Linked DNA regions of Fulvivirga ulvae. The protein of the gene in region 1 binds, or shares a complex with, the protein of each later gene. Links are inferred from orthologs where the notes say so. Each region holds a gene or a part of one and is shown on either strand. Other genes may lie near its edges. The genes, in order: tsaD and tsaE.

Region 1 (15,929 bases):
GAAAAGAAACTGAAATCCTGATTTATTTACCTTTTCATCCTCAGTAGTGTAAAAATCAGGAGCAGGTTCAAGAAGAAGCACCACCCCAATTTCCTGGCCTTTATCTGTATCACTAAGCCAGCCGTCGAGAAATTCCTTTTTTGTAAGCTTTACCAACCCATGCGCAGGATCAGACACCAGCACATGGTTTTTCTTAAATCCATAAACCACTATAAAGTGTTGCTGCCGCCAGTGGGCTATAAAAGGCGTCGGAGCCTCTTCCTTTAATTTATCAAAAGGGATTTTTGCAGCCAGTGTGCGGAAGCCAATAGATTCAGCCGCATCACTAATGCCCAAAAGAGAAACCCCCTCCCTGGTGATGTAGCTTTTATCCCGTAGTGTCTGTAAAGAATAACTTTTGCCATAATGCTTGGCAATTATCCTTAAGCAGGTAGGACCACAGTCCATGGCATCAAGCTGTCGATAATGTGGGAATTTCTTTAGCATAGGTTGATTAAAAGAGTCGTGAACTTACTAAATTGGTTTTAGTATGCCAAGATTTTATAGGAGTTAGAAATGATAATACGTTGTTTTCTGGTATAACAGCTTTGGTTAGAAAGAAATATCCCTGTTTTCAGGGGTAGTATTCTTCAACAAACGCCTTGGTATATAGCCCATATTTGTGGAGCCCAATCAGCTCACCTGTTAATTTCCATTACACAGGTAAGATTCCAGGTGTTTTTTGTTATGAATGCATAACAAATTAACCTTTCTTCGCCGCTTACCCTTAAACATTTTTAACCTAACCTAAAATTATGATGAAAAAAATTTTATCAGTGTTATCTATTGGACTTTACTTGATTGTATTCACGGCGTGTGAGGAAAATGAGGTAACGCCAGATCCTGTAAACCAGGACCAGAACCCATCACTCGACGCCGTGGCGCAAAACATTGCTGACCTGTTAAGCGAAGGTGAATCTTTTGACAATTTTACTGCCATACTCGAACAGCAAACCGTGGGTATTAAATTGGCAGAAGTACTCACAAGGATCGATGCAGATTCAAAAGAGGGTTCAACCTTCTCAAACCTAAAGGCCTCAGCCCAGTTTTATGATGACCAGTTAAAAACCAATGAAGCCCCTGAGGTAGTGGAGATCCCCGAAGTATGGCTTTACAAGCCTGCTGGCACGAATTCCGTAAACAGGCAAGATGTACTGGTGGCTTACCCTCCTGCAGGCAAAGAGGATGACTGGACAAAAGTAAAGGCCTATACGCTTGACAAAAAAGTAGTTTATCTCGATCCTAACGCAGAGCCGGATGTTCCTGTAATTGTAGTGGACAATCATGGTTTTGAGGCCTTTAAAGTTGAGGTGAGCTACATCAACAAACAATTGCAGCAGGCGGGTTTCCAGAAGAAGATGATCTCTTCTAATACTAAAGGAAGAGCTGCCGCAGCCGGACTGGAAACAACAAAGCTGGACAAAATCAGGCTTAATGATGATGAAGAACCCTGGATAAGTGGTTCTGCCGAAGTATATGCAGTAACTTCAGGAATAAGAAACAGCAGCAATCAGGCAGAAGTGGCCGTGATACCTATGTATTATCTGGACAAGGAGGATAAGGATTACTACCCTAACCAGGTGATGCTTTTCTGGGATGATTACGCATATCAGGCCGCTAACATTCAGCTTTTTGAAAAAGATGATAACCACAACTACCAGGATATGGTGTCCATGCTTGTTAAAGAGCTTACTGCATTAGCAGGAACGTTGAGTGGCCACACCTGGATTACTGCTTTGGGAGTCATAGGTGCCGCCATAGTTGATGCTCTGCCTGCCAGCTTCTGGACCAATGACGACGACTATGTTGACTCTTTCTACACCATTGAAAAGAACAGAAGTTACACTAATTATTATGGTGCAAGAGGAAATGCAAAAGTTAATATGAGTCCTTATTTTATACCTGCCAATTAAGGGCCAGGCAGAATTTCCGGGAAGGCTTACTGGTTTGTAGTAATAAGTTTCACATTGCGAGTTTATTTGCAGAACCAGTTGTTCCACTGATTTTCTACCTGATCCCCTACTTCGCATTAAACTGAGTTTTTAGTTAAATAAAAAACACCCCCGGATTTCATTCGGGGGTGTTTTTATTTTGAGTTTTGACCTTGGTGTTAAGAACTTAAATATGGAATTGCTCCTTGATATTCTCCGTTACCACCTTACCGTCAAACAGGTTAATGATCCTGTGGGCGTAATTGGCATCATAAGGAGAGTGAGTTACCATGATGATAGTTGTTCCTTCTTCATTCAATTCGGCCAAAAGCTTCATTACTTCCTCTCCATTGGCAGAGTCAAGGTTACCTGTAGGCTCATCAGCAAGGATTACTTTCGGCTTGGCTACAATAGCACGGGCTATTGCCACCCTCTGTTGCTGCCCTCCTGAGAGTTGCTGAGGAAAGTGGTTTCTTCTGTGCATGATATTCATTCGTTCCAACACTTCTTCTACTCTTTGTTTTCTTTCTGCTGAAGGAACTTTCAGGTACAGTAAAGGGAGCTCCACGTTTTCAAATACAGTCAACTCATCAATAAGGTTGAAGCTTTGGAACACGAAACCAATTGAGCCTTTGCGAAGTTGCGCACGCTGACGCTCAGAGTAGTGCGACACCTCGTGCTCTCCGAAGTAGTATTCACCATCAGAAGGATTGTCCAACAGTCCCAGGATGTTTAGCAGCGTAGACTTTCCACATCCGGAAGGGCCCATAATGGCTACGAACTCTCCTTCTTTGATTTCAATGTTTATACTATTCAGAGCGGTTGTTTCTACCTCATCTGTAGTATAAACCTTTTGTAGATTTTTGATTTTTATCATGGTATTAGTGTTTTTAATGATTTACCGACACAGGTCGGTTTTGACCTTTTATTTTTATTGCAATACAAGTACTTCGTTGTCTCCGAAATTGTCGTAGCTGGAGGTAATCACGCGATCGCCGGGCTCCAGGCCTTCCAGTACTTCGAAGTGTTCGGTGTTTTTCCTTCCCAACCGGATATTTCGCTTCTCTGCTTTAGTGCCATCTTCACTGACCACAAATACCCAGTTACCTCCCGTATCCTTATAGAAACCACCTACAGGTAGCAGCAATTCTTCAGAAGACTGACCGAGTTCGATTCTCAATCTCAGGGATTGTCCCCTTTTTTATCCCCTCAGGCGCTTCACCGTCAAACTCCATGTCTACTTCAAACCTGCCATTGGTAATCGTAGGATAAATATACGTTATTTTCAAGCGATAATCCTTGCCGGCAAAGGTTGTAGTTGCGCTAAGTCCTGTTGAGATTCTAGGCAGATAGAGCTCGTCTATAGGTACTCTTACTTTGTAGCTTCCCACTTTATCCACCTGACCTAGTCTTTGGCCCGGATTAACAGCCTGACCTTCAAATAATGGCTGTGTAGATAACTGACCTTCGATAGGTGATTTGATAATCAGGTTGTCCAATATCTGGCCTACGCCTTCAAGGCTCTGTGTCATTCTTCTTTCGGAAGTATTGAGCTGACCAAGCTGTCTAATCCTGGAAATCGAGTCATTTCTGTAGCTGGCATAGGTGATTTCCCTTCTTTTGAGGTTATATTCATAGTCTGCCTGAGTCTGCTCAAACTCTTGCTTGGAGATAAGCTTTTTTTCAAACAGCATCTTTTGCCTCTTGTACTGCGGCTCAAGTTTCTCAATTTGATTATCGATTAAAGCCAGCGTTTGCTGTTGCTGAAGGTCATTTTGCTCCAGTTGCAGCCTTGTCTGTCTGAGTCTGTTTATACTTTCATTCAGACTCGCCTCCTGTGTTAACACACTTAACTCCCTGTTGAGGTTCGAAAGTTCAACAATTAAATCACCTTTATTCAGCATGGCACCGCTTTCGGCATGGACCTTCTTGATGGTTCCACCTTCAATGGCATCCAGGTAAAAAGTGACACTTGGCTCTACAGTACCTGTCTGCGGTATAAACTCAAGAAAGACACCTCGCTTAACATTAGCAATGGTTAATTTTTCCTTTTCCACATTCAGGCGGGACCTTCTATCGGCAAAAAATAGCAGGTATGCCATAAATCCTACCACGGCTACTGCACCAAGTATGGTTGCAATGCGCTTAAAAGTCCAGGTCTTCTTTTTAATTTTTCTATCCATTCGGAGTATCAGTTAACATCGGTTTCTTCAATTCGAAATAGCTTTTGCCAACAAGTGTGCCAAATCAATATCAGGAGTGTAAAAGGGCCTCAGCTTGTTTTTAGCAGTCCGCCAACGTTCATTCATGAACGTGACCGTCCGCCACCGAACATTTTTTAACATCACTGTTTAGGAAGGTTGATTTTTTTTATTTAACATAAACCCTCCAAATAAAACGGATTACACTGATTACAACGAATTATACTTTTCAGCACCATAAACGGTATCAACTTTGTCTGATACTGAGACGGTTAAGCTCATAAATAAATACACATGGTAGAAAAGAACAGCAAAACAGGAAAAATACTGATAGTAGACGACAATGAAGATCTTTTAAAAGCAGCCAAAATTTTTCTAAAAAGACATTTTCAGCAAGTAGATCTGGAAAAGAACCCGGAAGCGATACCTACTCTGCTCAATAACGAAAACTATGACGTAATCCTGCTCGACATGAACTTCACGAAAGATGTGAGCAGTGGTAAGGAGGGCTATTACTGGCTGGAAAAAATACTGGAAACTGATCCTTCGGCGGTGGTGGTACTCATCACTGCCTATGGCGATGTGCAAATGGCTGTTAAAGCTATTAAAGCCGGAGCCACTGATTTTGTGCTCAAGCCATGGGAAAATGAAAAGCTGCTTGCCACACTGTTCTCTGCCATGAGATTAAGAGAAACGCGGCTCGAGGTAGAAGATCTCAAAACAAGGCAAAAAGAAATCAACCGGCAGATCAACAATAAGTACCATGATATTATAGGCCAAAGCGCTGCAATACACAAAGTATTTGAAACCATAGACAGGGTAGCTGCCACAGATGCCAATGTGCTGATCCTGGGTGAGAATGGCACGGGGAAAGAGTTGGTAGCCAGGGCAATTCATAAAAATTCTGGCAGAAAGGATCAGGTATTTGTCAATGTAGACCTTGGGTCCGTAAGTGAAACACTCTTTGAAAGCGAACTGTTTGGTCATAAAAAAGGTGCATTTACAGATGCCAAGGAAGACAGGTCCGGCCGCTTCGAGGTTGCAAACGGGGGAACGCTCTTTCTTGATGAAATTGGCAACTTATCCATGCCCCTGCAGGCCAAGTTACTCACAGTACTCCAAAACAGGAAGGTGAGCCGCGTAGGGTCCAACAAAGAAACCAATATTGATATTCGCCTGGTATGTGCCACCAACATGCCGTTATACGACATGGTCAAGGAGAATAAGTTCAGACAGGATTTGCTTTACAGGATCAATACCATTGAGATCGAACTTCCACCACTCAGAGACAGACTGGAGGATATACCTTTACTAGCCAATCACTTCCTTGAGCATTACAGCAAAAAATACAACAAACCAGTGAGTAAGATCAGTGATGCAGCCATTAGCAGAATGCAAAAACATAGCTGGCCGGGCAATATCAGGGAGATCCAGCATGCCATAGAACGGGCCGTAATTATGAGCAACTCACTGGTGCTTCAGCCCGAAGACTTCAACCTGAATGCCCAACCCCACGCTACTGCGGAAGGTGACAACGTCATGCTGGACCAATTTAAGCTAGAAGATGTAGAAAAAATACTGATCCGCAAGGTGCTTAAGAAATACAATGGTAATATTACACAGGCAGCGTCAGAGCTTGGGCTTACGCGCTCATCATTGTATCGCAGACTAGAGAAATATGGGCTTTAAAGATTTCCGGCTTCGTGTAGCGTTCAGGGTGGTCCTTATCGGTATCACCATGTCGTTGTTTGCGTACTCTGCTCAATATGAAAAAATGATAATTACCACGGGCCTGCTGGTCATCGTGATCCTTATTGAGCTATTTGAGCTGTACCGTTTCATATCCAGGACCAACAGGAAGCTTACCAGGTTTCTCGAGTCAGTTAAATATTCCGATTTTGTATCAGGCTTCTCTGCTGATAATAAATTAGGGCAAAGCTTCAAAGACCTTAACCTTGCTTTTAATGAAGTACTCGAGGCATTTAGAAAGGCCCGTGCGGAAAAAGAAGAGCATCTGCAGTACCTTAATACCATCGTTGAGCATGTGAGTACAGGCCTGATGTCTTTTGATGATGAAGGTAATGTTGGCCTCATGAATGCCACCGCAAAAAAATTCCTGAAAGTCGACAGGCTTCGTAATATAGACGAGCTGATAGAAAAGCAGTCAAGGCTCTACAAAGCACTGTTTGATCTGCCACCAGGCAAAAGTACACTCTTCAGGATTGAGGGTGACATCCAATTGGCAATACATGCCACAGAGCTTATCCTGAGAGCCAAGAAACTCAAGCTTGTTGCTTTGCAGAACATTCAGCCAGAACTCCAAAAGAAAGAGTTAGAAGCCTGGCAAAACCTGACTAAGGTACTTCGCCATGAAATTATGAATTCTATCACTCCCATTGCCTCACTGACTTCAACTATGAAAGACATACTCATTGAAGATCTGGATGAGGTCAACGGAAAGTATGAGCTAAACGAGGAGGCAGTGGAAGACTTGCAAGATGGCTTGGGAACTATTGAAAGCAGAAGCCAGGGGCTTATCCGGTTTATTGATGCATACAGGGATTACACATCTATACCGCTTCCCAAAATAAGGCCTGTCAAGATAGCTCACCTCCTGGAGCACGTTTCTCAACTCATGAAGGTGGAGCTGCGACGCGCCAAAATAGACTTCTCCTGCGAAATGAGTCATCCAGAATTAGAACTCAATATAGACGAAGAGCTGATCGAGCAGGTACTGATCAATTTATTGAAAAATGCTATTGAAGCCGTTGAGGAAACAGAAAACCCGTGTATTGAACTTAACACACACACTAATATGGAAGGTGGCACTAAAATCACCGTTACTGACAACGGACAGGGAATAATTATGGAAGCCCTTGATCAGATATTCATTCCCTTCTATTCTACAAAGAAAAGAGGATCAGGAATTGGCCTAAGCCTCTCCAGACAGATCATGCAGCTACACAATGGCACACTTACTGTGGAATCAGATCCTGAAAAGTTTACTACTTTTACATTATCTTTTTGAGGATTGGGCCGGTACCCAACTGAAAAGCTACACTTCCCGATAATTAAGTATCTGAACCAATGAATATTTTCCTGCCATCTGCATAAGCTTTACCCCAATTGTAAAGGCTTTGCAGGATCGGAACCAAACCCAGACCTTTATTAGTCAGGACATACTCACACAAACAGAGGTAGTACTGTTAATTTCCTTTTTCACCAGGGTCAAATCTTTTCCGGTTCCTTTAACTGCCTTGCCAAAACCGTTTCCCAAATACTTGCCAATCTCTTTTGCAACAAATAAAAATTGCCTTGCGATATAGAGTAAATAATTTGAGATTTCGCAGCAACGGCCGAGTTTAACTAGCAAGCCTGTAGAGTATCTTTTTTCGTATTTTAATCCACACTTATTTGAAGTATAAGACCCGGTAAGTAATCGGGTTAATGGCTAGTAATAAATGATACCTTTTTCAGGAACCCTTTCAAACAAAACTCCTCTTCCCGTTCAGATAAGGCTTCCACTCGTCACAATGGAAGCCCGAAAAGTCCCTGAGAAACATCACATAGGTAGGCCGGAAGGGCTTTATGCGTAATTTAATCCCTGCTTCATCTGGTGTATTATCTCCTTTACGTGCATTACATCTTTTACAAGCAGTTACGAGGTTATTCCAGGCTGATCTTCCCCCTTTAGACCTGGGTGTAACATGATCCAGTGTGAGCTCCCGGTCGGTACCGCAATACTGGCAGGAGAAGTTATCGCGCTTGAATACATTTTGCCTCGTAAGCGCCACTCCTTTATAAGGGACATTAACATATTTGGTGAGCCTGATCACCGAAGGCATAGGAAAGCTCTGGGATACAGAGTTTATTTTGTATCCATTAGCAGCCTCTACCAGCTCAGTTTTTCTGAGATAGGTCAGTAAAAAAGCACGCTGAACCGTGCAAACCGATATGGGGCTGTTGTCCTGATTCAATACCAATACCTTGCGGTTCATCCTATTAAGATAAACCCAATCTGGTTTTAAAACAAAACCGCCTATAAAATTATTCTTTAATGACCCTTCTGAGCGTTGAGAAGATATGCGTCACCTGTCCTGACTGCGCATCCACTATGCCTCTTGTGTCCAGGTTGTCGATCCTGACTCTGCCCGAGGCATGGATAATCTGACCATCTTCCAGCACAATACCCACGTGTGTGATATTTCCATTTTCTCCTGAAAAAAACGCAAGGTCCCCGGGCATACTTTCATCCGTAGAAGCTACAGCCACTCCGCTACGTACCTGCTGAGATGCATCACGAGGCAAAGCATAGCCGCATATACGGAAAACATTCTGCACCAGGCCTGAGCAGTCTATTCCAAACGGAGAGCGACCTCCCCAGGCATACGGAGCATTGAGATACTTCTTGGCTATCTGTTTAAGATATTCATATTCCCGTTTCTGGCTCAGACTTTTGCTATCGCCGTTAAAAGCCAGCTGCTCTTCCATTTTAAAGAGTTCGTTGGTGGATATAGGCAGAATACTGCCAATCACTATACTGATATGATGCTTATTATAAAGTATGCTTGAAGTCAGGTCAGTGCATATCTTGTAATCCGCACCATTGATTTGGTTGAAATATGCTTCAGAAATGGCATAATGTTGTTTTACATCTATCCAGCCTATGTATTTATCAAAATACATTTCTATTCTCAACCATTTCCTGTCTTCCGAAACCTGGTTAATCGTATAATGGTCGCCAAACAATAGCTGTGTAACCTGTTCTGATTTATCACTGGCATGCGCCCTCACCGGAATTACACTCAGGCGGCAAATACCTTTCTCATCTATTTCCATAGCAGATTAGTACTTAATACGTTCAAGTTCGCGTTTAACATCTTTTTCCTTGATGCTGTCTCTTTTGTCATGAAGCTTCTTACCCTTGGCAACCGCTATTTCCAGCTTAGCCAGTCCACGATCATTAATAAAAAGACGTGATGGTATAATGGTCAATCCCTTTTCATTAATCTGACTTTCCAACTTCGTAAGCTCTCTTTTATGCAACAGCAGCTTTCTTTCACGGGTAGTCTCATGATTATAAAACGATCCCTGAGCGTAAGGAGAAATATGAATTCCTTTAACGTAAAGCTCTCCCCGGTTGAAATAGCAATAGCCATCCATCAGGTTTACCTTACCTTCTCTTATTGATTTTATCTCAGTACCCTTGAGGGCAACTCCGGCCACATACGTGTCCACAAACTCATATTCATGTCGAGCTTTTCGATTCTTTATATTAATATTATTTGAAAATCTTGACTTTTCTTTCGCCATAGTGGTTCAAAGGTAGAGAATGTTTATTATTTTAAAATTATAGAAGTCGTGATTTATGAGATTTTTTAAATCACATATTATACATCTGCTGCCTTCTCAAATATTTCTTTAATCTTCTTTTTAGGCAGTACTTTTTGACCGGTCACTCCTTCGGCAACCAGTCTGTCACCCACACGTGCAATGTATGAACAGAGCAACTCATTTTTCTCAATGCGCTCAACAGTAGCTTCTATGCTTAATGTTTCTCCAACAAACGCAGGACCTTTATGGTTTATTTCCAGCCTGGTACCAATCCCCTCCTCCATTTCCTCTTTCATCTCCAGCACAAAAAGGCGGGTAGACCATTCTATCTCCCGGGCCAGGGCAAAAGTTGAACATACCTCGTGCACTACTTCATTATGAAAAGCAGCAACATCCTGTTTTGTTATCCTGACCGTGTACTTTTTTTTATCCCCGGGTTTAAAAATCGCTTTCATAATTTCAGATTTTCATACGCGCTTCCGGGCTAACGTCCAGCGAGCTGAAATGCCCCGTGAGGTATTTATAGTGCGCCGCCATAGCAATCATCCCCGCATTATCAGTACAGTACTGAAAATCGGGTATATATACATTCCAACCTTTTTCGCTGGCCAGGTTTGTAAGCTCAGTTCTTAAACCACTGTTGGCCGATACACCTCCGGCAATTGCTATTTCCTTAATTCCTGATTCATTGCTTGCTCTTTTTAACTTCTGCATCAGCATCTTTACCAGGCTGTGCTGAAGGCTCGCACAGATATTATTGACGTTTTTATTAACAAATTCCGGGTCTTTCGCTTTATTATCTCTTAAAAAATAAAGAAATGCGGTTTTAATGCCACTAAAAGAAAAATTAAGTCCTTGCATCTCCGTTTCGGGAAATTCATAGGCCAACGGGTCACCCTCTTTAGCATATTTATCAATAAGCGGCCCTCCGGGATAAGGAAAATCCATGAGCTTGGCACATTTATCAAATGCCTCTCCTACGGCATCATCCTGCGTCTCACCAATCACCTCCATTTCAAGAAAATCCCTCACTAAAACTATTTGTGTATGCCCACCACTAACTGTCAGACAGAGAAACGGGAACCTTGGCTTAGGATCATCAATAAAATGTGCCAATATATGGGCCTGCATATGGTTGACCTCAATTAGAGGTATATTCAGTCCCATGGCCATCGATTTGGCAAACGAAGTGCCTACAAGCAAGGCCCCTAACAACCCGGGGCCACGGGTGAATGCCACCGCATTCAGGTCATGTTTGGTTATGCCGGCATGGTCCATGGCCTCCTTTATAACAGGTACAATATTTTGTTGATGAGCTCTGGAAGCTAATTCGGGAACTACTCCTCCATATTTTTTGTGTACTGATTGCGTTGCAATTATATTATTGACTACTTTGCCATTTTTAATAATTGCAGCGGATGTTTCATCGCAAGATGATTCTATGGCAAGTATGGTAGGCTTCATTGTTTTTAAATTTTGGCGCAAGTTATTAAAAAACGTATTGTTAAGGCAATACTTTGGTTCATACTCTCTGTTTTCTTTTTATTGGCCCTTGTCGCGGGTGCAATACAGGTACCATACGTCCAGACCAAAATAGTCAATTACCTGTCCAAACACTACTCCGGCATAACCGGTTACAATATTACCGTTGAACATGTGGCGATCAATTGGTTTGATCTTGTTGATGTTGAAGGACTTAGAGTGATTGACCCTGAAGGTAACAGGCTCATCTATACCGGAGAGATAGAAATTGACTTTAATATAAAAGCCGTACTCAATAAAGAAGATCACAATATCGATGACATAGTCATTAATGACGCACATGTTTACCTGACCAAGATCACCATTGATGATACAGTAAAAACTTTAAATATCAATGAGCTGATCAGAAGGCTTAAGGCGCGCATAAGAAAACAGACCAACAAACGCCAGTATCTTTCTCTTGATCACCTCACGCTTAAAAATGCCACCTTCACTTACTATGATCAGGACCGTGACTCTATTAAAAATGGTTTTGACTATTATCATTTTACTTTAGATAGCATCAATGGAGAGTTTGTCAACCTGAACTCGGTAGCAGATACACTAAACCTGGAAGTTTCATCCCTGTCAACCATCGACAGAGTTACCGGGCTCGATATTAATCATCTCACCACGTCGTTCAGTGTCAGTCAAAGTGCCATGAAGTTTGAAGGGCTAAACCTCAAAGTCGGCAATAGTGTGATTAAAGACACCGTAATATTCAGGTATAGCAGTACCCTGGATCTCAATGAATTTAATACTAAAGTTAATGTGGAGGCCAATTTTGATCAGACTACACTGCACAGTCATGATCTGGCTCTTTTTGCACCTCCTTTTAAACAATTCAATGAATACTACTGGTTATCAGGAGATTTTAAAGGCAAGGTCAGTTCATTCACACTGGACAACGCATACCTCAGGTTTGGTGAAGGCACTGCGCTAAAAGGACGGATACGAATGTCTGGATTACCCGATTTCCAGGAGACATTCATCAACTTCGACCTGACCAACTCCTATGTGCGTATCGAAGATCTTAAATACTACTTAAAAAGCAAAACCTACAAACACCTTGATCCTTTTGAAAGGATTAGTTTCAACGCTAAGTTTCTTGGCTTCCCTAATGACTTTGTAGCAAAAGGTAATTTTTACACCGACTATGGCCTGATAAGCTCCGACATAAACCTCAAACTTGAAGAAGATGTAACCCGCTCCACATACAGTGGCACTTTGCATATGGATAACTTTAATCTGGGCGGTTACACTAATAATAAGATATTTGGCAATGTATCTGTAAGAGGAGAGATAAAAGGTTCAGGGGTTACGCTGGAAGATGCCAATTTTGCTTTGAAAGGTCAGATCGATCATATAGAAATAAACAATTACAGGTATGCAGACATCAGTACCGATGCCGAATTTGCCAAGGAGTTTTTCAAAGGATACCTCAGCATCAATGACCCTAACCTCAAGCTCACTACCACAGGATCCATTGATTTACGCAAGGACATTAACCTGTTCAATATTAAAGCCGATCTGGATACGCTTTTCCTCAAGCCACTTAACCTTTCCAAGGATGAGGTTTTTATAAGAAGCGAAATTGATGTCAACGCCAGAGGACTAAAAATTGATAGTATCATTGGTATAGCTAATCTCAAAAATTCATTTATCCGCTATAAAGATAAGGAGCTGGCCATAGACACCCTAAGCATCTCCTCGCTCAAAAAGGTGGATGAACGGCAACTGCTTCTTGAAACTAACCTACTGAACTTTGAAGCCAGGGGTGTTTTTGACTATACCATTGTTTATGAAGACCTCAAGCGACTTTTCTACGAATATAAACTCAATTTGAAGAACGATAAAGATGCACTCACTCAATATTATAAAGGAAAAAAGGGCCATACCTACAAAGATTATACTCTCGACTACACTCTCCATGTAAAAGATCCGAATCCAATATTTGACCTGGTAGCTCCGGATCTGTACATATCACCTTTAAGTACTGTATCCGGTAATTTTACAGGTGGTTATACCTCAATAATCTCAATGGATACAAGAGTAGACACATTGGTCTATAAGAATGACAAGTTTTATAATGACGAACTACAACTTAATATTTCCAAAATAGCTGATAGTACGAGTGTACTCGCCATGGTATATGTTGCTTCTGAAAGACAATGGATAGCTGATATAGAGACTAAAAACCTGATTTTTGAAGGAATCTGGAACAACCGTCACATTGATTTTGAGTTTGATATAGACCAGGTCAAATACGCCAATTATGCAAGGTTGTTTGGCTCCATAGATTTCCTTCCTGATGAAACGCATATCAGCCTGCAGCCATCGGACCTTCAGATCCTGGATAAAGAGTGGCTGATCGAAGATGAAAACCTGATCACGATAAAGGGTACTGAAATTACTGTAGAACAGCTCAGGGTGTACAATGAGCAGCAAAGTATAGCTTTAAACGGTATGATCTCAGAGTCTGAAGACGCTAAGCTAACCCTTAATGTTGATAGTCTGAAACTGGAAAACATTAACACCATTCTGTCGAAAGACCTGTCTGGTACCATGCATGGATATGCCGATATCAGCAACTATTACAATGATATGCATGTACAAAGTGAGATATCAATAGACCGGTTTAAAATTGACAACTTCCTGGTTGGGGACATCTATGGCACCAATATTTGGAATGATACCCAAAAACAATTTGACATGAGCTTTTCCGTAAACAGGAAAAAGGGCAAGATCCTGACATTGAAAGGCTATTATGCGCCAGCCAAAAATGAAGAGAACCAACTCAAAATGAGAGCATTCCTCGACAAAACAGAGCTAAACATACTTGAACCGTTCATCGATAGCTATTTTACTCAGCTTAAAGGTACAGCATCCGGAGAATTGTTTATCTCAGGGACTCCCTGGCAGCCTGTAATTGAAGGTAAGGGAACTATAGATGATGGTTTCATTCACATCAATTATCTGGGCACAAACTATAAACTAAGTGGTGACTTCTATTTTGAAGATAATAAGATCGGTTTCAAACAAATGAATGTGACTGATAGTCAAAACAGTACAGGTTCTCTATCCGGCGCTGTTACCCATCAGAATTTCAGAGAGTTTTTTATTGACCTTAATGGGCAGTTATCAAACTTCATGGTCTTAAATACGACCAGTAAAGACAATGACCTTTTTTATGGTACAGGCATAGCTTCGGGTACTATAAACCTTATCGGCCCTATCAACAATATGAATATCATTGCTCAGGCCAAAACAGAAAAAGGAACACGGATTTTTATTCCAATCGGAGACTCTGAGAGTATTGAACGTGAGGAGTATATCAATTTTGTAAATTTTAAAGACTCTACAAATACAACTATAAGCGAGGTCGGCAAGGTCGATCTCAGAGGTTTAAAACTGGATTTCGACCTTGACATAACCCCGGACGCGTATTGTGAAATAATCTTTGATATAAAAGCCGGAGATATTATCCGGGGAAGGGGTAACGGAGATATCAAACTCCAAATTGACACTAAAGGTGAATTTAATATGTTTGGAGACTTCAATATACAGGAAGGGGGGTATAACTTCACGCTTTATAACATCATCAATAAAGAGTTTGAAATACTCCCCAACAGCAAGATTTCCTGGTATGGTGACCCTTATCAGGGTATTCTGGATATTAATGCCACGTATAACCAGCTGGCCTCATTTCTACCTTTACTTGTACAGCAGGAGGCTGACCAGGTTTACGAAGATGTGGTTGAAATCAAAAGAAAGTATCCGGTTAAGGTATTTTTGGACATAGACGGCCCGCTACTATCTCCCGCTGTCAATTTTGATATTACTACGAGTAACCTTCCCCGTAACATAAAGGTTGCAGATCGTCCGGATGTGGATCTGGAGTTCGAATTTTTAAAATTCAAGAATAGTATCGATGAACAAGAATTAAAACGACAGGTATTCAGCCTCATTGTATTAAGACGTTTTAGCCCGCTTCAATCTTTTAATACGGGTGGTTCCATTACAAGTAGTGTAAGCGAGCTACTTTCTAACCAATTGAGCTATTGGGTAACCCAGGTAGATGAAAACCTTGAAATAGACTTCGATGTGGACTTCGACCAGTTAGATGAAGAGGCCTATAACACTTTTCAATTGCGCCTGTCATATACCTTTTTAGACGGGCGCTTACGTGTAACACGTGACGGAGGTTTTACCAACCAGGAGAACAGAACGGACATCTCCAGTGTAGCGGGTGACTGGACATTGGAATACCTGCTGACACCTGACGGTAAATTTCGGGCAAAAATGTATAACCGCACCAATTACAATCCAATAAACCCTACGGAAGAAAACCAGAACACCATAACAACCGGCTTTAGTATTATCCATACCCAGAGTTTTGATGAATTAAAAGAGTTGTTTCAGAAAGGAAAAGAAAAGGGAGCTCAGGAAGATGATGAACAGGAGAATGGAGAAAAGGGCGGGGATGAAAAAGACGATGACCCAAACACCATGAATAACCGGGAGGGAATAAAAGATGAGGATGAAATTGAATAGGTTTATTGCTCTTCTTTCCCTTCAGTTGATATTGATAATCTCATTACAGGCCCAGACTGACAGTACATTACAAAAAAAGAGGTTGAAGCCATTAGTAATCACTTCAACAATAGCATATGCAGGCTCGTTGGTAGCTCTCAATCAATTATGGTATGCTGACTTTGAAAGGGAGTCCTTTCACTTTTTTGATGATTCCCGGGAGTGGAAACAGGTGGACAAAGCTGGCCATGCATATGCTGCCTTTCATATCAACTCCGCAGGCTATGAAGCACTGAGATGGGCCGGCTTGTCTGAAAACAAGTCCTTAACCTATGGAGCCCTTTCCAGCATAGTGGTACTCTCTTCCATA
Region 2 (16,013 bases), 3.8 Mb from region 1 along the record:
ATCAAACGGCTGGAGAAAATTTCGAAGGGTATGGCAAAGCAGGCTAAGAAAAATCCGGCAAGGAGCTCATCAGGAATGAACCTGAACCAGAAGCTTGCTGAGTTCAGCTCTACGTTAGATGTAAGAGGGAAACGGGCTGAAGAGGTTTTGGGGCTTGTTGACAAGTTTATTGATGATGCCCTACTTTTCAATATGCCGGAGATCAGGATACTACATGGTAAGGGCAATGGTGTGTTACGTGACCTGATCAGGAACTACTTGAAGGATTCGGGATTAGTGGCCTCAATTAATGATGAACATGTGGAAAGAGGTGGGGCAGGTATTAGCGTAATTGAGTTAAAATAGTATCCGGAGTATGGATCAATCATAAAAAAGCGACCTTTGAATTTCAAAGGTCGCTTTTTTATGATTATAAAGTTCTTTCTTACTGTTTTGAGAAAGTAAATGTCCAGCTTCCGTTTACACTGTTAGTTCTTGTGTTGTCAAAACCATTACCGCTATAAGTAAATGATACGGTTAGTGTTGATCCGTCAGCAGCTATAGAGTATGTAGCAGCTATATTAGCATCTGAAGGGTTAATAACTATACTGCTTTTTACATTAGTACCAAAAACAAAATCTGAGGCTTCAGGCATTGGGAGCAGATCAGGTCCACCTGCTGTTGAGTAGGTTAATTCCTTATTGATGGTAAGGGTAAAACCGTCATAGTCTTGCCTGTCTTGAACACCGTCATTAACAGTAGTGGCAACCCAAGTTCCCGCTAATGCTTCTAATTGTTGCTCCTCTTCCGAAAGTCCTGGATCATCATCTTTTTTACAACCTATTGTTGTTAATACCACTAGCAGAATAACTGCACTAAATAAGTAGGTTAGATTTTTCATTAATACTAAGTTTACAATACTAAAATTATGAGTTTGAAAGATAAAAATTTTTTATTTTGTTATTCAAACATCCGGCTAAAATAATGAATATTTTGATAATATTATTCCAATTTTGGATAAATATATACAGGTAAAGAATGGTAACCCCTAATACTTATATTTCAGCATATCAATGTATTGCATACAAAATTCCTCGTATTCATATTCTTGATTTGATGCAATAAGAATAGTGGCATTAGTCTTCCTTAATTGTCTCATCCTTTCCTGGTACCAGTCAGTACCCTGCCTATCCAGGTTCGAAGTCGGTTCATCAAGCAATACAAGGTCACTTTCGGTGTAAAAGGAAAGTGCAAGTTTTAGCCTCTGCTTCATACCGGATGAAAAATTTTTGATGTATTTATTTCTTGCGCCCAATAAAAGGCAGCTTTCCATGATCTTGTCAATGGTAAAGCCCTCTCTCATCTTTCTGAATTTGAAGTGAAAATCAAGATGTTCTTTAAGGGTAAACTCCTCAATAAGCTCCATGTAAGGTGTTGCAATAGAAATATGCTGAAATACCTCTTCCTGAGCTATCAGTCCGCCTTGGCCCTTATATATTATATTACCTGCGGAAGGCAGGTGATATCCTGATATAATTTGTAATAATGTGGACTTTCCACTGCCGTTTGAACCTGTCAGCGCGTAGCTTTCCCCGGTTTTCAGTTCGTAGCTAAGTCCCTTGAATATCCACTCTTTATTATATCTCTTTGCCAGATTTTGAAGGGATACATCCATACGGGACCTGATTAGCTTTAATAAGAATAACCTTTCATTACGCCGCGATCGGAGCTTCTTATAAAGTTAATGATTTCGTCACGTTCTTTTGAAGGTGCAAGCTCCAGTTCTACCAGATCAAGAGCCTTGGAGTTATTTAAACCTTTAAGGAAAACGTATCTGTATATCTCCTGAATTTCATTTATTTTTTCGGAAGAAAAACCTCTGCGTCTCAGGCCAATTGAATTGATACCGCAGTACGTAAGTGGTTCTCTTGCCGCTTTGGTGTATGGAGGTACATCTTTTCTTACTAATGATCCACCAGAAAGCATGGTGTGAGCGCCCACTTTAACAAACTGATGGATGGCGCTTGAGCCCCCTATAATAGCGTAGTCATTCACAGTGACATGCCCTGCAATTTGTACCGCATTGGCAATAATGCAGTTGTTGCCAATGATGCAGTCATGGGCCACGTGAACGTAAGCCATGAGCAGGCAATTACTGCCTATTTCAGTTTTGTCTCTGTCATCGGTACCCCGGCTGATTGTTACATATTCCCGGATGACCGTATTGTCGCCAATGAAAGTTTCTGTTTCCTCACCCTTGTATTTGAGATCCTGCGGTACAGCTGAGATTGAGGCTCCGGGAAAAATCTTAACATTCTTTCCAATTCGGGCACCTTCAAATATGGTCACATTCGGCCCAATCCATGTCCCCTCATCTATAGTTACATTCTTATGGATGGTAGAAAATGGTTCAATAACTACATTTCTGGCAATTTTAGCCTGAGGATGAATATATGCTAATGGTTGGTTCATGAGTCTTTCCTTACTATGCTGGCGGTCATCGTTCCTTCACATACCAGCGTGTTTCCTACAAATGCCCTTCCGGTCATTTTTGCTATTCCCCTTTTAATCGGTGCCAGCAGATCACACTTTATTACCAGCGTGTCTCCGGGGAGCACCATTTTTCTAAATCTGAAGTTCTCTATTCCCAGGAAGTAAGTCCAGTAATTTTCAGGGTCGGGAACTGTGTTAAGAACCAGGATACCGCCTATCTGAGCCATAGCTTCTACCTGTAAAACTCCAGGCATGACAGGGTTGCCAGGGAAGTGTCCCATGAAAAAGTGCTCGTTCAAGGTTACATTTTTAACTCCGGATACGCTTTCCTCATCTAAATGTATGATTTTATCTATGAGTAGAAAAGGGTATCTGTGGGGCAGTATGTTTGATATCTGATTGATATCTAATACAGGAGGTAAACTCGGGTTATACTTTGGAGCATTTTGTTTGGCAGAAGTCTCCATTGCCCGTTTTAATTTTTTTGCAAATGCCACATTGGCCGCATGACCTGGGCGTGCAGCAAGTATCTGGGCTTTTATAGGCTTACCCGCAAGAGCAAGATCGCCCATCACATCAAGTAACTTGTGTCTTGCAGGCTCGTTGCGGTACCTTAATTCAACATTGTTGAGTATACCCTCTTTTTTAACTTCTACTTTTGGTTTGTTAAAAAGAGAAGCGAGGCTTTCGAGTTCCTCTTCCTTTACCACACGATCAACAACAACTATGGCGTTATTCAAATCACCACCTTTTATCAGGTTGTGTTTATGTAGCATTTCCAGTTCATGCAGGAAGCAGAAAGTCCTGCAGGAGGCTATTTCTTTTTCAAACTGACTGATATCGGTTAGCGAAGCATGTTGGCTTCCCAGTACGGGGGAGTTATAATCAATCATAACTGTTACCCTGTAGTCATCAAGTGGAAGAGCCGCTATTTCGACATCTCTTGCAGGTTCTCTGTAAAATATGCTGTCCTGAACCTCATAAAAATCCCGAAGGGCATTTTGCTCTTCTGTGCCTGCTTCATTAAGAATATCAACAAACTGTTTTGAACTACCATCCATAATAGGAGGTTCGGGGCCATCAAGCTGGATAAGTACGTTATCAATTTGAAGGCCTACCAAAGCGGCTAAGGTATGTTCAACTGTGCTTATCCGTGCACCACTTTGCTCTATAGTAGTTCCCCTTGAGAGATCTACCACATTATCAACGTCTGCGTCTACCACCGGCTGACCTTCGAGGTCAATCCTCTGAAACTTTATACCATGTCCCGGTTTAGCCGGAAGAAAGGTCATATTTGTTTCCACGCCGGTATGCAAACCCACTCCGGAAAGTGTCACGGATTTTTTTATAGTGTGTTGTTTGATATTCATTACTGCTTTTCCTGAAATGTCGGCAAATTTAGTACTTTTTCTTCAAGTTGCTTCAATTTGGCATTTAAATCGGGGAGATTTTTAAATGCAGCATACGAGCGGTAGAAATCTTTCACATCAAAGGCGGGGCTGCCCATGAGTTTGGCATTCTCTTCCTTAATTGATTTTCCCAGGCCTGCCTTGGCGCCAATAGAGGTTTTATTAGCCAGTACAATATGACCGGCGATCCCAACCTGTCCGGCGATAACACAATTTTCACCAATGATGGTAGAGCCGCTTACGCCGGATTGTGCTGCAATCACCGTGTTCTTGCCAATTTCAACATTATGGGCGATCTGAATAAGATTATCCAGTTTGACCCCACTGTGGATTCTCGTGGAGTCTCCATGGAAAGTAGCACAATCTATAACCGTATTAGCCCCGATATCTACATTGTCGCCTACTATTACATTGCCCATTTGAGGGATGGTTTTGTATGTACCATCGTCCTGGGGGGCAAAGCCGAAGCCATCACTTCCTATTACCACACCCGAGTGCAATACACAGTTGTTGCCAATGATTGTATTGGCATAAAGTTTTACTCCTGAATTTACTATAGTATTATCCCCGACAGTTACATTGTCCCCGATGTAAGCATGTGGGTATATTTTCACATTATTGCCGATTTTTACATTGTTGCCAATGTATGAAAAGGCACCGCGATAAACATCTTCGCCAATTTGACTGTCTTTGCCTATATAACAGGGCTCTTCGATACCTGATTTTTGAAAGCTGATAAATTTGTGGTACTCTTCAAGAAGTACTGTAAATGATGAGTACGGGTCGTCAACAAGAATTAAAGTAGTATCGACCGGTTTCCTGGGGTCAAAATCTTTATCTACTATTACAGCACTCGCACGGGTGCTATAGAGGTGGTTCTCGTATTTAAGGTTAGAGAGAAATGATATCTGGCCTTTTTTTGCTTCCTGAATCTTGGCCAGCATATTAATCTTCAATTCTCCATCACCTTTTACTTCACCACCTAAAAGTGATGCTATTTGATTAACGGTAAATTCCATTAAAACTGCGCAGAATGGGTTCAATTTATATTTTCACAAAGATACATTTTTGGGGCAGCATAGATAGTATTTTTTAACAATTTTGCTGATAGCCTTGATATTAGGTAAATCCACGGCTTCCGCAATGTCTATTACTTTCCCTTTTTTTGTTAAGATATTGATAGACTGTCCTTCGGCTATGTATGCTTTATTTGTTACTTCACCATAAGCAAAAAAGTAACGCGCATCTGCCCGCACAATGTTATAACTCTCGGCAATTTTATTTCGCAGGATTTTGAGCTCGTTTTTGCTTAGGGGGTCATTGCTAAGTTTTATCTTATATAGCTGACGGTTAAGTAGCTGGGTGCTTAAAGAGCTTAGGATCTTGTCGCTATGGTGCTGCCATACTTTTATAGCGCCCCATATGTCATAGTCATCAAGCATGCCATAGGTGGCGATGAGCGTGTCGTTTTGCTGAAAATCCTCCAGAGTCTTTTGGTCTGTCAGAAATACTTTTAGCGCCTCACTGGCGAAGATCTCGTGGCCGCCAAGGGAGAGGTCCTTGGCTCTTATAATCAGGTTGACAAGCATTTTTTCTGCACTTACAGAAGCCTTATGGAGATAAACCTGCCAATACATAAGGCGCCTTGCGTTGAGGAAGTTCTCGATGCTGTATAATCCCTTTTCCTCAATCACGATCTGGTCATCCACAACGTTAAGCATGCTGATGATCCTGTCCAGTCCTATAGCGCCTTCAGAAACGCCGGTAAAAAAGCTGTCACGCTTTAAGTAATCAAGCCGGTCCATGTCCAGCTGGCTGGATACCAGTTGATGCAGGAACCGTTTTTTATAGGTATTTTGAAATATTTTTAAACTCAACTCAAGTTTGTTATTAAATTTGGAATTGAGATACTTCATTAGTAAATAGGACAGGCTTTCATGCCTTATTCCCTGAAGAAGGCTAAACTCAAGAGCATGGGAAAAAGGACCATGGCCAATATCGTGAAGTAAAATGGCTATCTGAGCAGCCTCATATTCATCATCGGAGATGTCTATACCTTTACTTCGCAGATTATCCAGTGCGCGTGTCATAAGGTGCATGGCGCCTATGGCATGGTGAAAGCGCGTGTGTAGGGCACCCGGATAAATCAGGTCAGTAAGGCCCAACTGTTTGATCCGCCTTAGTCTTTGAAAAACCGGATGCTCGATGATATCGAAAATCAGGTCGCTTTTTATATTGATGAAGCCATATACGGGATCGTTGAAAATTTTTCTTTTGTTCAATCTATTCTGCGATTATTCCGTTACGAGTTAAAAGAAATTATTGCTTTTCGGCACCTGCTTCCAGGCCGGGGTCAAAAATAGGCAATAGGAAATTATAGATTCATTAAAATAAAGAAAAACAAGAGGAGTTGTTAACAAGTTAAGTTAATGTTCAAGAACTAATTATCAGGAGAAAACAAGTATGCAGAGATACAACATTTTATGGGCAGATGACGAAATAGACCTTCTTAAGCCGCATATTCTTTTTTTAGAAAACAAAGGGTATGACATTACCCCTGTAAATAGTGGAGCGGATGCTCTGGAGCTATGTGAGGAAAAGCACTTTGATGTGGTTTTTCTTGATGAGAATATGCCTGGAATGTCAGGATTAGAAACACTGACCCAGATTAAATCTTTGCGCCCCAACTTACCCGTGGTGATGATCACTAAAAGTGAAGAGGAACTGATCATGGAGGAAGCCATCGGAGCCAAAATAGCCGATTACCTGATCAAGCCGCTTAACCCGAGCCAGATATTGCTGTCGGTGAAAAAGATCCTTGAAAATAAGAGGCTGATTACCGAAAAAACAAACCTGTCCTACCAGCAGGAATTCCGCAACATCAGCATGGCTTTTAACGAAGACCTCAGCCACAGAGAGTGGGCAGAGATATACAAGAAGCTAACATATTGGGAACTAGAGATTGATGATACGGAGAATAAAAGTATGGCCGAGGTGCTTAATATGCAAAAGGATGAGGCCAATAATCAATTTGCAAGATTTGTGAATGAAAACTATGAAGATTGGCTGAACGATGCCAACGCTGAAAAACCTTTGCTTTCCCATCAGTTGATGAAAAAGAAAGTTTTTCCGCATTTAGGGCAGGGTAAGCCGGTTTTCTTTTTGGTGGTTGACAATCTCAGGTATGATCAGTGGAAAGTTATTGAACCCGCTGTACAGGAGCTCTTTACTATAGAGGAAGAAGATACTTATTATTCGATACTTCCAACTACTACAGCATACTCCCGCAATGCTATCTTTTCGGGTATGTTACCCCTGGAAATGTCACAAAAGCATAAGGACCTATGGGTTGGTGAAGATGAGGAAGAAGGGAAAAACAATCATGAGGACCAATTCCTTGAAAAGCAGATCAGAAGAAATAACCTCAATATTAAATTCAGTTACACCAAAATCAAACAGATCACTGAAGGCAAACAGCTTGTAGACAATGTACGCAATCTGATGAATAATGATCTGAACGTGATCGTTTACAATTTTGTAGACATGCTGTCGCATGCACGCACTGATATGGTAATGATCCGCGAGCTGGCCCCTGATGAGTCTGCCTACAGATCCATTACCAGGTCATGGATAGAACATTCACCTCTAATAGAAGCGCTGAGGTTAATAGCCGAAGCCGGAGGTAAGCTCATCATTACCACTGACCATGGTACAATTCGCGTAAAGCGTCCTTTTAAAATAGTAGGTGACAGAAATACTAACACTAATCTCAGGTATAAACAGGGTAAAAACCTGGGGTATGACAATGCCGATAAAATAATGGAAGCCTTTAAGCCCGAGCGTCTTCATTTGCCAAAGATTAATGTTTCTTCAACCTATGTATTTGCTACAGAGGATCAATTTTTTGCCTATCCCAATAACTATAACTATTATGTAAATTATTACAAGGATACTTTTCAGCATGGTGGAGTGTCAATGGAGGAAATGATTATTCCAATAATTTCATTAAATTCGAAATATGGTAGATAGTACTTTGCCACGACTTCAGTTGAAATGTGATGGTTTGGAACAGTTGAGCGAAGTGGCCAGGCGCATTATTTCTTTTGGAGAAGGCTATAGTGTATGGCTCTTTGAAGGACAGATGGGAGCGGGGAAAACCACCCTGATAAAAGCAATTTGTGAAGCTTTTAAAGTTGAAGATAATGTTAATAGTCCTACGTTCTCCATTGTAAACGAATATCAGAATGAAAAAGGAGAAGTGTTTTATCATTTTGATTTCTATAGAATAAAGGATGAAGAAGAAGCAATGGACATTGGTGCCGAAGAGTATTTCTACTCAGGCGATCAGTGTTTTGTGGAGTGGCCTTCCAAGGTTGAAGGTTTACTTCCTGATAGAATATTGAAAATTGAAATTACTATTATAGATCCCGTAAAGCGATTAATAGATTTGGCCAGGTATGACTAAGAAAGAAAAATCAGGCTTCGCGCAGTTAGCACAAGAGTCCAGCCTATACCCACAGGAAAAATTAATGCCGGTAAAAAGAAGTAAATATTCTTTTTTTATTGGTCTTCCCAATGAAATATCACTCCAGGAAAAGCGAATTACCCTTACGCCTGATTCAGTAGCGTTATTGGTAAATAACGGACATGAGGTTTGGGTGGAGACCAAGGCTGGAGAAGGTTCGAAATTTTCTGATAAAGAATATAGCGAGGCGGGTGCAAAGATTGTTTACTCGGCAGAAGAGGTATACAAAGCCAATATTATTTTAAAGATAGAACCCCCTACGCTGGAGGAAATAGATATGATGAAGCCCAGGCAGGGTTTGATCTCGGCCGTTCAAATGGGGAGCCAGACGCCTGATTATTTCAAAGCATTGAATAAAAAGAATATCACGGCCCTTGCCTTTGAATTTATAGAGGATAAGGTCGGAGGCTTTCCTATTATAAGGGCAATGAGTGAAATAGCAGGGAATACCGTGATGTCTATTGCCGCAGAGTATTTAAGCAGCTCAAATGGCGGAAAAGGTGTAATCGTAGGAGGGATTACCGGTGTGCCGCCTACAAAGGTGGTGATCATAGGGGCAGGTACCGTGGCGGAGTATGCGGCACGCGCAGCAATAGGTCTGGGAGCCGAAGTACAGGTTTTTGATAACCATATTTATAAGCTCAGAAGAATAAAACATACCCTGGGCCAACAGATATACACTTCCACGATTGATACAGTTACACTTGCGGAATGCTTGAAAAATGCTGATATAGTAATTGGTGCACTGAGGGTGGAAAAAGGTCGTGCGCGTTATGTGGTAACCGAAGAAATGGTCGCAGATATGAAAGCAGACTCAGTTATTATCGACCTTTCCATAGATCAGGGAGGGTGTGTAGAAACTTCAGAACTAACCAATCTTAAGCAACCAATTTTCAGAAAGTATGACGTTATCCATTATTGCGTGGCCAATATTGCCTCGAGGGTTGCATATACTGCTACCACGGCACTGAGCAATATATTTACACCTACAATTTTAAGGGCAGCAGAAGAGGGTGGTATCGAGGAGATGATCTTTGCTCATAAGTGGTTTATGAATGGCGTTTATACCTATAAAGGAAGCCTTACCAACGAGCCTATTGCCAGAAAGTTCGGCTTGAAACACAAGGATTTGAGTTTGTTGATGGCGGCCAGGTTTTAAGAAGAATAAAAATTAATTCATCTATAATGGGAAGTATTTTGAAAATAATTTGCTTCGATAGTGTGATTAAAACTGAATGTGCAATCCCTTTTTTACCTGATTAATAAAGTGTTAGTCTGAATTTAGTCTAGTTGTCGTTATTTAATAAGAATTTGGCGGTTAGAAAAAGGCAACCAAACCTGACGGTCTGATCGTTGAGGGCATATGTAATATTTGTCCAAAACCAACTATAAGATGAATGATCAACTAACGGGCTCAAAAGGTGGGAATTCATCAGTAAACAGGTTGAACCAAAATAGCAGTAGTCTTGATTTCAAATTTGGAAGTAATCTTGATGTGAAAAACCAGTTTACTGATAACGTAAATCCGGTCACCCATTTGGCCACCCGGCAGAACTCCTCCCAAAATCAATCTTCAAAAACAACAAACAATACCGGACTTCCTGATACTTTGAAATCAGGAGTTGAGGGTTTGTCCGGGCATTCAATGGATGACGTAAAGGTGCATTACAACTCCAGTAAGCCTGCTCAGCTTCAGGCCTTAGCTTATGCTCAGGGTACGGACATCCATGTAGGACCGGGACAGGAGCAGCATCTTCCCCATGAAGCATGGCATGTGGTACAGCAGAAGCAAGGGAGGGTGCGGGCCAATAAACAGCTCAAAGGAAAGGGTGTCGGTATTAACGATGACAGCAATCTGGAAAGGGAGGCGGATGTTATGGGAGCTAAAGCGTTACAATCAGAAGGCAAAGGATCAGCAACGCAGCTAAAATCTGCCAATCCTACGAATAATGTGGTACAGGGAAAGTTTGGTTTTGAATTGGAGCTGACCATAGCAGTAGAAGCCAAACAAGGCAGTAAGTATCAAGATCCGAAATTAGCTAATGGTAATATACACTTGGGAGAAACTGAAAATATGGCATTGCATGTAGACCATCAGGAAAGTAAGGCGGTAATAGGTGATGGGGTAGTGGATAATAGCATGTATGATACAGGTGGAGCCCCAATTATTGAGGTCGTTACAAAACCGCTGGACGAATTCGGAGATAACATTGATAGTGAAATTGGTACCCTGGCGACTGATCTGAATAACTTACAAAGCGGGTTGATGGCGGCCAGGGGGCAGAGAAAGCCACTTAAGGATATAATGCCGCAGGCTAAAGATAAATTGGTAGTTGGAGGGAAAAAAAAGGGAAGGCAAAATACCAACTCTTACACCCATGCTACGTACGGTGTTAAGCTTTCTCAGGTGCCACAAGTTTTTACTAATCATGCTGAGGAAATGCTGCGACAAAGAGGTGATAATTCGCAAGCGGCGGAACGTGCGGGCAATTTGACCAAGGCTGTTGCGGCGGCAACAGAAGTGTCTGACTGGATATTTAATGAGTATAAAGATAAGACTTCCGGATTATTTAGGTGGAAGAAGCTAAATATCTGGGATATACACACTCAGGAAGATATGGATAATATTAAAGGTGTTCTAACCCTGCTGGCAAATTATATGATTACTTACACTCGGGTTAAAGGTAAACTAATGAAAAACCACGTTGGGGTATTCTTTTACAAGTCTAACCTCTCGAAACTGATTAGTGGACTTTCTGAGAAACAAAGGAACCTTTTGAATAAAAAAAATGATGGTATTGCGAAAAAGCTTATAGAAAAATGTGTGGAACAGCGCAAAGATACGCTAGATAGCAACGTAGACTGGAAGGGATGGGTTAAAGAGGTAATTAAAGGGAAAAATGACAGGATATTGAATAAAGCCAAAAATGGATACAGCCCCGAACTGGGACCTGATGACCTGGGGCCGGGAAGTAATAAAGAGAAAGGCGTAGTCATGGAAAACCGATACATTGCTGAACTATTACAAGGATACGGCAAAAAAATACCCCCTAACAATTGGCGTGACATGATCATGTCGGTGAAGGATTATCTGAAAAATTATAATGGGTAATTCGTAGGTTAACGACTAGTATAAAATGAAATAACATAAAATATATATAACCAGCTGGTACTCCGATTGATATGCCATTACTTCTGAATGATCAAGATTTTTGTGATGTAATTTGTTTGGTAATTTCTTATCTTAAGATTGACTTCATCGGTTTCTAGTAGGCTTTAATTGATCCGTATTTGACAGTAAGGCGGCATATAGTGGTTATTTCAGGATCTAATATTTTCGGTTTTGGTAAGTGACTAAGACGATTAATTAGAAGGGGCGGAATTGGAGCTGAAAACTAAGGTTACGGTTTTCGGTGGGTAAAGACAAGCAAACCAGATGATTTTAGTCATTGTCCAAAACAGCTATGATATGAATGATCAACTAACAGGTTCAAAAGATGGTAAGTCTTCTGTAAATAGGTTGAACCAAAACAGCAGCAGTCTTGACTCCAGATTCGGAGGCCGCTTTAATACACAAAGTAAGTTTGTTGATAACGTAAACCCAGTTTCTCAGTTTGCCGCTCAGCAGACTTTTTCTCATAATCAGTCAAGTGAGAATAATGGTGCTATCAACCAACCCTCCAAAGCCGAGAACGAAACGGGGCTACCAGACAATCTGAAGTCAGGCATTGAGGGACTCTCAGGATATTCATTGGATGATGTAAAAGTGCATTATAATTCTTCCAAGCCAGCACAAATGCAGGCTCATGCATATGCGCAAGGTACAGATATCCATGTTGGGCCTGGGCAAGAGCAACACCTTCCCCATGAGGCCTGGCATGTGGTGCAGCAAAAGCAGGGGAGAGTGAAGCCCACCATGCAGATGAAAAGCGGCTTAATAATCAATAATGATGAAGGTTTGGAAAAAGAAGCTGACGAGATGGGGGATAGAAGTCTGCAATTAAAGTCTGCAAATGCTTCGCCACCTTCAGATGTAACATCCGGAATTTTTGCTAGCATTAGTCATGGCGTTGCGCAGATGAAATGGGTAGATAGTGGCGATCCTGTGTTGACATGGGACCAGCTTATTGATGGGGTGCAGTGGTTTTACATTAAAGAATCCGGAAAAATGTACTATAAAATAGTAAAGCCTGACGCAATTAAACTGGGCAACATTGATGATTATGAGGCCCTTGAGAATCAGGAAAGAGATTATCAATTCTGGAAAGAAAACAGTGTGGTAAGTTTTGATATCACTGAACATCTTGATTCCAGTGTAATTACTCCAGAAGAGGTAGAGGAGTATGAACAGAAGGAGACCACGGGTATGGAAGCTCTGGATAAGGGTGAATATTTAGGTGCGGCCAAGGAGTTGGAAAATGAATGGGGGCAAAAAGATACAAACCAGCGAGCGATGAAGATTATGGAAGCGGTCAACGCTGCATTGACTCAGGTAGGTGTGCCTCCAATTACATATACCTTGAAGAGAAAAGATGAAGACTCCTATGGGCAGTTTAGTGAAAAGGAGTGGAGTATGGAGCTTAATGAGCTTATGTTTGAAAAAGAAGCCATAGATAGAGATACCATGGCTCAGATTGCTGATACTGTATTTCACGAAGCACGTCATGGAGAGCAATTCTTTCGTATAGCCCGCATGTTGGCGGCATTCGGGCTTAACAAACAAGAGATACTAGCGAAGATGGTGATGAACGGGGAGCATGTGAATCAAAACATTGTGCAAATAGCACTAACTAAGCCCATGGCACTTCCAAAGGATGGTTTAACAACCGAGCTTTTAGAGACTATGCATTGGTACGAAAGTTTATATGGTAAGAAATCTAAGTTGAGGGTGCACACTATCCGAACCATGAAAGAAATGAAGCTCCTATGTTTTCAGTTAAATGCGCAGTTTTCTATAATTAAAAATGAAATGCAAGGCCTGAAATTTGATATGAGTATGTTGCCCATGGATAAAGAGATGGAGCAGGAGGAGGTCAAGGAAAAATATAGGCCTGTAAAGAAGAAATTTGATGAAATGGGGGATGTGGAGAGTGAGGAGAGAACACAATTGAAATTGCAAAAAGAGAGGTTGGAGCAGGATTACAGAGATATCTTGGTCAAGTATAAGCAACTTGCTAGTCAAATATTTGAAAAGCAGAAGATCAACGTAGAACAGCAAAAAATAACTAAACAAAAAATGGATGAGGCTTTTCAGGCATTTGAGAAATGGCACGATCTCTATGAAAAGCTACCGGAGGAGCTGGATGCCTGGAGAGTGGGCGGTAGTATTCAAGAGGGTTATAAATTACTTCTTTAGATGATGCTTAGTGAATTCAGGTATATGACGGATACTATAGCCAAAATCGATAGAATAGTTGAATCTGAGCCACATGAAAAAGCAATTATTTGTGTGAATGGCCAAACTCTAACAATCCGTACAAATAGGCACTGTCCAAAAAAAGGTGTTAGTTAAGTAGTGGTTAGACAAATTATGCCCCTTTTTTCATATAAAATTAAGAACTGATTAAGAATAATTCCCCAATCCCGGATAGGATAAAAGGCCATCTTAAGATGGCCTTTTATCTTTTATCTTTTAGCTACGCCACTTTAAGTTTACTATATTTTGACTTACTGAACTTCTCTTCAGCGTAGGACCTGTTTATAATTAGCTTATCTACTTTGTCGTCAGATGGCAATTCAAACATTGCATCGTTAACAATAGCTTCGCATATCGACCTTAAACCTCTTGCTCCGAGCTTGTAGTCGAGAGCTTTTTCTACTATAAAATCGAGCGCACCATCCTTAAACTCAATGGTAATATCCTCCATTTCAAATAACTTTTTATACTGCTTGATAAGTGCATTTTTTGGCTCAGTCAGTATCTTTCTCAAAGCTTCTTTATCCAATGGATTAAGATATGTTAGCACCGGCATCCTGCCAATCAGCTCCGGGATCAAACCAAAGCTTTTAAGATCCTGGGCAGTTACATACTGAAGCAGGTTATCATTTTCCACATCCAGGGGTTTAATTGCATCTTCCGCGGAAGCAAAGCCCATTGGTCGTGTATTGATTCTCTTGGCAATATTTCTTGAAATACCATCAAAAGCACCACCACAGATAAAAAGTATATTTTCTGTATTTACAGAAATCATTTTTTGATCCGGATGTTTTCTTCCGCCTTGAGGAGGAACATTTACCGTAGTCCCTTCTAAGAGCTTCAGGAGGGCCTGTTGCACACCCTCTCCACTTACGTCCCTTGTAATGGATGGATTGTCAGATTTCCTTGCAATTTTATCAAGCTCATCGATGTATACTATTCCTCTTTCAGCGGCTTCTGTATCATAGTCTGCTGCCTGAAGCAGCCTGGTTAGTATACTCTCTACATCTTCACCAACATAACCGGCTTCGGTAAGCACTGTAGCGTCAGCTATGCAAAAAGGTACCTGAAGAATTTTGGCAAGGGTTCGTGCCAGATACGTCTTTCCTGTTCCTGTTTCACCAACCATGATGATATTTGATTTTTCAATAGTAATATCATCGTCAGACTTCTTCTGCATCAGTCTTTTATAATGGTTGTATACGGCCACTGAGATCACCTTTTTGGCTTCGTCTTGCCCGATAACAAATTCGTCAAGGAACTTCTTCATCTCCTTTGGCTTCACCAGATTAAAGCTAGGTGCGCCATCTCCACTCGTGTTTGATTTTTTCTCTTCCGAAAGGATTTGATTCGCCTGGGTAATACATTTATCACAAATGTGCGCATGTATCCCTGATATCATTAGATCTACATCCTTTTTATTCCTTCCACAAAAAGAGCAAGTTACTTCTGCCATTATATTATTTTTTTCTGATCAGGACCTCGTCAATCAGACCATAGTCTTTGGCCTCCTGGGCTCTCATCCAATAGTCTCTATCCGAATCCTGTTCTATTTTTTCATATTTTTGACTGGTATGTTTAGCAAGAATTTCATACAGATCTTTTCTTAATTCCTGCATCTGCTTTAAGGTAATCTCCATATCCCTGGATTGCCCTTGCATTCCGCCACTAGGCTGGTGTATCATGATTCTTGAGTGAGGCAAAGCAGCCCTCTTACCTTTATCTCCGGAAGCCATTAGTACAGCTGCCATAGAAGCAGCCATACCGGTACAGATAGTTGCGACCTCTGGATTAACATATTGCATAGTGTCATAGATGCCCAAACCGGCATATACGGAACCTCCCGGACTATTAATATACATAATAATATCCTTTTTAGGGTCACTTGACTCCAGGAAAAGTAACTGGGCAGTAATAATGTTGGCGATTTGATCATCAACACCCATTCCCAGGAATATAATTCGATCGGAAATTAATCTGGTAAACACATCAATAGCCCGGAAATTTCCAGGTCGTTCTTCTATGACATACTGGGTCATGTTTTGAATTGCTTTTGAGTAGTCGTCAAAAGTGGTACCGCTGATACCTTGATCTTTTACTGCAAATTTTCGGAATTCTTCTTTATTTATCATTTCAGTAAATTTTCTTATTCTTTTAAGTATTACTTTACACTCAATTATAACAAGAAATT

What was found.
Region 2: the proteins of tsaD (region 1) and tsaE are in contact, whole or in part, in a crystal structure (PDB 6N9A), measured with the Thermotoga maritima proteins. The link is inferred for Fulvivirga ulvae from one-to-one orthologs. Residues at the interface, in WP_004082750.1 of Thermotoga maritima: Cys10, Asp11, Arg49, His50, Leu82, Gly84, Gly135, Gly136, Glu154, Thr155, Leu156, Asp157, Asp158, Ser159, Glu162, Asp165, Lys166, Arg169, Leu170, Tyr175, Lys213, Thr214, Leu217, Tyr218, Gln221, Arg222, Asn324; in WP_004082108.1 of Thermotoga maritima: Leu37, Gly38, Lys46, Lys57, Val59, Lys60, Ser61, Thr63, Phe64, Thr65, Leu66, Met67, Val69, Pro71, Tyr82, Arg83, Leu84, Asp86, Asp88, Phe89, Asp93, Ile128, Asp130, Glu131, Arg134.

Annotation. Positions count from the first base shown.
Region 1 is NZ_CP089981.1:4,250,634-4,266,562, reverse strand. Bases 8,968-11,882 are described here. They hold tsaD (tRNA (adenosine(37)-N6)-threonylcarbamoyltransferase complex transferase subunit TsaD), read right to left. Parts: upstream 10,970-11,882; coding sequence 9,965-10,969; downstream 8,968-9,964. Other genes in these bases: LVD17_RS18165 (translocation/assembly module TamB domain-containing protein), read left to right, coding at 10,982-11,882; LVD17_RS18175 (thioesterase family protein), read right to left, coding at 9,562-9,960; smpB (SsrA-binding protein SmpB), read right to left, coding at 9,017-9,484; LVD17_RS18185 (C40 family peptidase), read right to left, coding at 8,968-9,010. Outside these bases: LVD17_RS18225 (peptidase domain-containing ABC transporter), read right to left, coding at 1-486; LVD17_RS18220 (DUF3103 family protein), read left to right, coding at 795-1,952; LVD17_RS18215 (ABC transporter ATP-binding protein), read right to left, coding at 2,158-2,847; LVD17_RS18210 (permuted SH3 domain-containing protein), read right to left, coding at 2,902-3,150; LVD17_RS18205 (HlyD family secretion protein), read right to left, coding at 3,122-4,153; LVD17_RS18200 (sigma-54-dependent transcriptional regulator), read left to right, coding at 4,466-5,860; LVD17_RS18195 (sensor histidine kinase), read left to right, coding at 5,850-7,199; LVD17_RS28720 (hypothetical protein), read right to left, coding at 7,243-7,326; LVD17_RS18190 (HNH endonuclease), read right to left, coding at 7,657-8,169; more of LVD17_RS18185, read right to left, coding at 8,219-8,967; more of LVD17_RS18165, read left to right, coding at 11,883-15,580; LVD17_RS18160 (DUF2279 domain-containing protein), read left to right, coding at 15,567-15,929.
Region 2 is NZ_CP089981.1:457,560-473,572, reverse strand. Bases 6,624-9,622 are described here. They hold tsaE (tRNA (adenosine(37)-N6)-threonylcarbamoyltransferase complex ATPase subunit type 1 TsaE), read left to right. Parts: upstream 6,624-7,899; coding sequence 7,900-8,346; downstream 8,347-9,622. Other genes in these bases: LVD17_RS02005 (alanine dehydrogenase), read left to right, coding at 8,339-9,565; porX (T9SS response regulator signal transducer PorX), read left to right, coding at 6,624-7,910. Also shown: LVD17_RS02050 (endonuclease MutS2), read left to right, coding at 1-345; LVD17_RS02045 (hypothetical protein), read right to left, coding at 425-880; LVD17_RS02040 (ABC transporter ATP-binding protein), read right to left, coding at 1,028-1,654; lpxA (acyl-ACP--UDP-N-acetylglucosamine O-acyltransferase), read right to left, coding at 1,672-2,451; LVD17_RS02030 (bifunctional UDP-3-O-[3-hydroxymyristoyl] N-acetylglucosamine deacetylase/3-hydroxyacyl-ACP dehydratase), read right to left, coding at 2,448-3,842; lpxD (UDP-3-O-(3-hydroxymyristoyl)glucosamine N-acyltransferase), read right to left, coding at 3,842-4,900; LVD17_RS02020 (HD domain-containing protein), read right to left, coding at 4,934-6,163; more of porX, read left to right, coding at 6,345-6,623; LVD17_RS02000 (eCIS core domain-containing protein), read left to right, coding at 9,800-11,518; LVD17_RS01995 (eCIS core domain-containing protein), read left to right, coding at 11,876-13,762; ATP-dependent Clp protease ATP-binding subunit ClpX, read right to left, coding at 14,043-15,278; LVD17_RS01985 (ClpP family protease), read right to left, coding at 15,283-15,954. UniProt on the Escherichia coli protein: Required for the formation of a threonylcarbamoyl group on adenosine at position 37 (t(6)A37) in tRNAs that read codons beginning with adenine.